Anatilimnocola aggregata: one gene and its partner. The protein of the gene in region 2 binds, or shares a complex with, the protein of the main gene of each other region. Links are inferred from orthologs where the notes say so. Each region holds a gene or a part of one and is shown on either strand. Other genes may lie near its edges.

Evidence for each region.
Region 1: the proteins of mnmG (region 2) and ETAA8_RS12465 are in contact, whole or in part, in a solved structure (PDB 9HIP), measured with the Escherichia coli proteins. The link is inferred for Anatilimnocola aggregata from one-to-one orthologs.

What each region holds. Positions count from the first base shown.
Region 1 is NZ_CP036274.1:3,284,219-3,287,537, reverse strand. What follows is about bases 172-3,170. They hold ETAA8_RS12465 (tRNA modification GTPase), read right to left. Parts: upstream 2,363-3,170; coding sequence 980-2,362; downstream 172-979. Other genes in these bases: yidC (membrane protein insertase YidC), read right to left, coding at 2,362-3,170; ETAA8_RS12470 (alpha/beta hydrolase), read left to right, coding at 172-975. Also shown: ETAA8_RS12475 (arylsulfatase), read left to right, coding at 1-25; more of ETAA8_RS12470, read left to right, coding at 79-171; more of yidC, read right to left, coding at 3,171-3,319. UniProt on the Escherichia coli protein: Exhibits a very high intrinsic GTPase hydrolysis rate. Involved in the addition of a carboxymethylaminomethyl (cmnm) group at the wobble position (U34) of certain tRNAs, forming tRNA-cmnm(5)s(2)U34.
Region 2 is NZ_CP036274.1:4,393,090-4,396,278, forward strand. The notes cover bases 75-2,943. They hold mnmG (tRNA uridine-5-carboxymethylaminomethyl(34) synthesis enzyme MnmG), read right to left. Parts: upstream 2,509-2,943; coding sequence 640-2,508; downstream 75-639. Other genes in these bases: ETAA8_RS16580 (heavy metal translocating P-type ATPase), read left to right, coding at 2,654-2,943. In the rest of the region: more of ETAA8_RS16580, read left to right, coding at 2,944-3,189. UniProt on the Escherichia coli protein: NAD-binding protein involved in the addition of a carboxymethylaminomethyl (cmnm) group at the wobble position (U34) of certain tRNAs, forming tRNA-cmnm(5)s(2)U34.

The DNA of each region.
Region 1 (3,319 bases), 1.1 Mb from region 2 along the record:
GATTCCATTGCCTACGGGCAACTAAGGCGGCTTTGTTCCAAGCATTGGTCGACAGTTCTCAGGTCCGGAGTGTTAGTCATGTTGCAATTGCAAATGCCATGTTGGATATCAGTTTGGCTCGCACTCTGGACGGCGGCGGCCACACAGGTCGTAGCGCAAGCGCCACCTCGTTTGCCTACCGAAATTGAAGTCGTTCGCGATATCGAATTCGGCCAAGGTGGCGGACGAGCGCTGAAGTTGCATCTGGTTCGGCCGAAGGAATTGCCCACCGAACCGATGCCGGCCATCGTCTATATCCACGGCGGCGGCTGGACGGGCGGCAATCGTGACGGTGGTCTCGGCCATGCGTCGCAGTGGGCGCGGCGGGGGATTCTCGGGGCGTCGATCGAGTATCGGCTCTCGGGCGAGGCCAAGTTTCCGGCTCAGATTGAAGATTGCAAATGCGCGATTCGCTTCCTGCGTGCGAAGGCCAAGGAGTATCATCTCGACCCCGATCGAATCGCCGTCTGCGGGCATTCGGCGGGCGGGCACTTGAGCGCGCTTGTCGGCACCTCGGCCCATCTGCCGGAGTTGGAAGGGAAAGGAGGCTGGCCAGAGTTTTCCAGTAAGGTGCGGGCCGTTTGCGCCATCAGCGGACCAGCCGATTTTCCCACATGGGGCAACGAAGCACATCCGGCAGTCAGAGGATTGCTCGGTGGGTTGGTGACGGAGAAGCCGGAACTGGCCGCGCTAGCGAGTCCAGTCACGCACGTGCAGAAATCGACTCCGCCGTTTCTGATCATTCACGGTGACAAGGATGATATCGTGCCGGTCAGCCAAGGACGAGCAATGCACGCCGCGCTCGAAAAGGTAGGAGCCGATTCCACGCTGCTGGTTGTGGAGGGTGGCAATCATCATCCCTATTCACCGGAAACGGGTAAGGCGATGAACGAATTTTTCGAGAAACACCTGCGCTCGAAGGCAGAAAAGAAGTAACCCGCTATTTGCCGATGCAAAAGCGGCTGAAGACGCGGTCGAGAATGTCGTCGGTATAAATCGCACCGACGACCTGACCAAGTTCATCAAGTGACAAGCGCAGCTCGGCCGCGATCCATTCTTCACTCGCGCCGCTATTGGCGAGGTCTGATGCTGCTGCCAGTGATGCAGCCGCGGCTTGCAGACTAGCACTGCAGCGGATGGCAGTAGCTGGGACGGCAAGACTTTCGCTTGGCGCCAGATCGAGTGCGGCCACGATTGCCGTGCGTAGTTCGTTCAAACCTGCCCCAGTCGTGGCACTGGTTCGCAGGGCAGGGGAGGGGAGCGAGAACCTGTTTGGGTGTCGACCATCATCGAGGTCGCACTTCGTCAGCACGACGATCCGCTGTTGCGTGGAGCGTGCCAGTTGCTTGGTGACGGCGAGCGATACGGGCTGAGTACTATCGATGCAGACAACTTCCAAGTCGGCCTGTGCCTGCTGCTGCTGCCGATGGTCCTGGGCGTCGCTGCCAATTTGGTCGGCATTCGAAGCCGTCTCGATACCCGCGGTATCAATCAGTTGAAACTGTTTGCCGCTGACGACGAGAAGTCGCGCGAGATAATCTCGTGTCGTACCCGCCATCGGTGAAACAATGGCAGCTTGCTCATTGGCCAAGGCATTGAGCAGGCTACTCTTCCCCGCATTCGGTTCTCCAAGCAAGACCACTCGCGGCGCAGTGGAGCTCGTTTCGGCGCGCGACTGCAACTGCTCCGCCACAGCGCGCACGGCAGTCGCTGCTGCAGCCACCTGGGTTTGCAGATCCGCGCGGGTAATGAATTCAATGTCTTCATCCACGAAGTCGAGCCCAGCTTCTAAGTGCGCGAGCAAATCGAGCAGTTGATTGCGAACTTCGGCGAGCCGGTGCGATAGGCCGCCCGCGAGTTGCGCGAGCGCCGTTTGCAGTTCCGCAGCATCACGGGCTTCGATCACACCCAGGACCGCTTCAGCCTGCGTTAAATCGAGCCGGCCGGCAAGAAACGCGCGGAGCGTAAATTCGCCAGGGCGCGCCAGTCTTGCGCCAGCGGCACACAACGCACTTATGGCCAAGTCGAGCAGCGGAGGCGAGCCCGGCAGGTAGATTTCGGCCAGGGGCTGCCGCGTGTAGCTGCGTGAAGTTCGCCAGAGGTAAACGATCGCCGGTAAGCTGCGTTCGACACCATCGCTACCGCGCACGAGCAACAGGCACTGGATCGTTGCCGATGCTTTCTTTCGGTTGGTTGGTGCCGACCGCAACGTTTGTTGCAGCAGCTTCTCGGTCGCGGGACCACTCAGGCGAATGATCCCTTCGTAACTTCCCCCCGTTGCGGAAGCGATGGCGACAATCGTATCGTCCATCTCCAGCGACATTACCGCTTCTTCTGCTTGCGAGCCGCGCGGGCACTGCTACCGTTGGACGACTCCGTCACGAGCTTCTTTTCGGAGATTACGCTCGGATCGATGGGCTTCGATTTCGGCAGCAAGGTTCGTTCTGCCACGCTCCACAAGCTCGACGTGATGAAGTACAAGCAGAGACCGGCGGGAACTTTATAGAAGAACACGCCCATCATGAGGCTCATGATCATCATGGTCTGCTGCTGCACTTCTTGCTGTTCGTCGGTCGGCGGCGGCGTGAACAGTTTCTGCTGAACGATGAACAGGGCAATCGTTACCAGCGGCAACACGTTGAAGAATGGTCCCAGCCAGCCGTCGGCTTCGTCGCCAATGAAAGCCGGCACGTAATCTCGCCAATAATACAGTTTATCGGGACCGGCCAAATTCGATGCCCAAGCGAGCCCGGGGAAGAGGGACGCATCGCGCAGGTGGATGTCGACACTGAGGCAGCGATAAAGCCCCACAAACACCGGCAGCTGAAAAAAGACCAATAAGCAGCCGGCAAACGGGTTGGGCATGCCGGCCTTCTTCATCAACTCTTGCGTGGCCTGGTGCTGCTTGAGTGGATCGTCTTTGTACTTCTCCTTAACTGCGGTCAATTCCGGCTTTAAGAGCTGCGAAATCTCTTGCATCCGCTTCGCGGCGATCGATTGCCGAATGCTGAACGGTAACATGCAGGTTCGCACCAGTACTGTCAGCAAAATGATCGCGATGCCGTAGTTACCGGTAACCGAGTACAGAAAGGTCAAGATGTTCCGCAGGAGCATCGCGGGATAGGCCGCGTACCACCAGCCGAATTCAACGATCTCTTCCAATCCATAAGGCCTGAGGATATCGGGATCTTTCGGCCCGAGAAATATCTGGTAGCGATGTTCGAGCGATTTGCCAGCATCGAGACTTTCCCGCGGCGTGACCATGCGCACACTTGTGTTC
Region 2 (3,189 bases):
ACGCGCGTGATAGCTGCACGTTTGGTGCCCGAACTTGGCCACTTTCAATTGCGGGCCAATTCAACCACCTGCATGCTGCCTCGCTGGTGATGTTCCGGTCTGTCGACTGAACCTCATGTTCGTGAACTTCATGGCTCTCGCTCTGGCGGATGTGACACGATTTCCAGCCCTTTGACTCGCGGCTCTACCAACCGCGCAGCAGCCGATACTGCTGTCACCCGTGTTGGTACAAGCACGATGCGATTCAGCAGGCACAACGGGAAAGACATCGGGTTGCTGGCAACCGGCGGGGAGAAGATGCCGGGCAAGAATGCCGACGCTAAGTTGCGACCATGAGTCGCTGCGTCTCAAAGAACTTGCAAAAGAGCATTTCGTCAGAGGCGAGAGGATCGGTAAGGCGAGCCACCAGCTTACAAATGCTTTGGCTCCGGCTGTCCCTAGCCAATCAGTTCTCCTACCTCTCCTAAGTTAAGGTTATTTCGACATTCCCATTTCGGCAATAGCACATCGCTGCGAATTCCTCGACAAGGTGCAAAAATGCGGCCAAAAATGCAGCAAAACTGGTAATGATTCTGCTGACTAGCCCCACGCAAACTTGCTGGACAAAGCTTCAGTCCGAACGTTTGCCGCTCTTCCTCATCATGAAACGCTTCGGCGGCTCACCCCTTCGAGATACGTCAGCACGAGCGCCAGATCGGCCGGTGTGATGCCGCTAATTCGGCCAGCCTGAGCCAGCGTAATTGGACGTACTCGCAGCAATTTCTCGCGGGCTTCGGTGCGCAAGTGTTTGACCATCGCATAGTCGAAATGCTCGGGGATCTTTTTTTCCGAAAGTCGCTTTTGGCGATCGACCTGCTGTTCTTGTCGTGAAACATAGCCCGCATATTTCACGTCGTATTCAATTTGAATCGACGACTCGCGCGAGACTGCGCCCAATTGCGGCGCATGTTGAACGATTTGAGGCCAGGTGACTTCGGGCCGCCGGAGCAATTGTTCGAGTGTCACTTCGCCGGTCCGCTCGGTGCGCAGGATATGTAGCGCGCCGGAGATCTCTGCTTCTTTTTCTTGCAACCGCTGCCAGCGAGCATCGTCGACAAGTCCCGCGCGGCGGCCGATGGCCGTCAAACGTCGATCCGCGTTATCGTGCCGCAATAGCAGGCGATATTCCGCCCGGCTAGTGAACATGCGATAGGGCTCGTCCACACCGCAAGTCACCAGGTCATCCGTCAGCACGCCGATATAAGCCTGCTCGCGGCCAATCACGAGCGGTTCTTTCCCTTGCAACTTGAGTGCAGCGCTGGCACCGGCAATCAGGCCTTGCGCGCCAGCCTCTTCATAACCAGTGGTCCCGTTGATTTGCCCGGCGAAGAACAGACCGCCAACGCGCTTCGTTTCGAGCCACGGCCACAGCTGATCGGGAGGGCAAAAATCGTATTCGACGGCGTAGCCATAGCGCATGATCTGGGCCTTTTCCAGGCCGGGAATCAGCCGCAGCATCTGGTCCTGCACATCGCGGGGCAAACTGGTAGAGATGCCGTTTACGTACACTTCGTACGTCCGCCGACCTTCGGGTTCCAAGAAGAGCTGATGTTGCTCTTTCTCGGCAAAACGCACCACTTTGTCCTCGATGCTCGGGCAATACCGCGGGCCCCGCGATTGAATCTGCCCGCTGTACATGGGCGCCCGATGCAGATTCGCCCGAATCAGTTCATGTACCTGCTCGTTCGTGTAGGTGATGTAGCACGGAATCTGTTCGCGCCCCATCCGCTGCCGTTCGACCTCGCTGGTGAGAAACGAAAATGGCTCCGGGTCGTCATCGCCGGGCTGAAGTTCTGTGCGGCTGTAATCGATCGTCCGCCCATTCAACCGGCAGGGAGTACCCGTCTTGAAGCGCTGGACGCGGAATCCCAGCCGATTGAGCGCCCCGCTGATGCCCGCCGTCGTTCCTTCTCCTGCGCGGCCTCCAGGCGTTTGCACTTCGCCCGTGTGCATGATCGCTTGCAAGAATGTGCCGGTTGTGAGGACCACTGCAGGCGCGCGGTAAGTGATATCACCCCGCACACGCACGCCAACGATGCGCGCAGTTTGCTCGGTATTGCTGTCGGCGATTTCTTCGACGAGCAGATCCTCAACCACTTCCTGCCGGAGCGAGAGATTCGGTTGCTCCTCGACGAGCCGCTTTACTTCAAACTGATATCCCTTCTTATCCGCCTGAGCTCGCGGGCTATGCATGGCCGGCCCTTTGCGGCGGTTGAGCAGGCGAAATTGAATGCCTGTGGCATCGATGGCCCGCCCCATTACCCCACCCAGCGCGTCGATCTCGCGCACGATCTGACCCTTCGCCACGCCGCCAATCGCCGGGTTGCAGCTCATCTGGGCGACGGTATCGCAGTTGGTCGTGAGCAGGCAGGTCCGCAGCCCGACGCGGGCCGCAGCCATGGCCGCTTCGGTGCCGGCATGCCCCGCGCCGATCACCAGCACATCGTATTCGTAGTCACTGCGAGTCATAACTTCTTTCTGAGGTCACCCACTGCCAGACCGCAATCGCTGTTAATATCGACGAGCGGGCGGCTGGTCAGTTCGCTGCCAAGCGAGATAATTTTAGCAACCAATGCCCGTCAGCGTGGTCACCTCCCTCGCGAATCTCACTTCCGTGCCACCATCCACAACGAATCCGATCCGCCTGCACATCGGCGGCATGCATTGCGCCAGTTGCGTAGGACGGGTGGAAACCGCGCTCAGCCAAGTGTCAGGTGTGAAATCGGCTGCCGTTAATCTCGCCCTGCACGAAGCGGAAGTTCGGCCCGCGGGCGATGACATTCCCGTGCAGTCGCTGATTGCCGCAGTCGAACGGGCCGGGTATCAGGCCGAGGTAATTCGCCAGCAGCAGAATTCGCCAACAGCGCCCCATTCGCAGGCAGCCGAAGATCAAGAACAACGGGCCTGGGGCCTGCGTTTTCTCCTCAGCCTGGCAGGGCTGGTGCCGCTGGTCGTCATTCACTTTTTGCCCGGCGGTCATCATTCGTCGCCGCTGCTGGGGGTGACCCAGATTGCAATTGCTTGCCTCGTGCAGGTATTCGTCGGCTGGCCCTTTTTGGTGAGTGCCGCCCAGCGTGTGCGGTATGCCGCCGTAAACATGGACACGCTGATTGCCCTGGGCACCACTGCGGCCCTTGTGGCAGGCACACT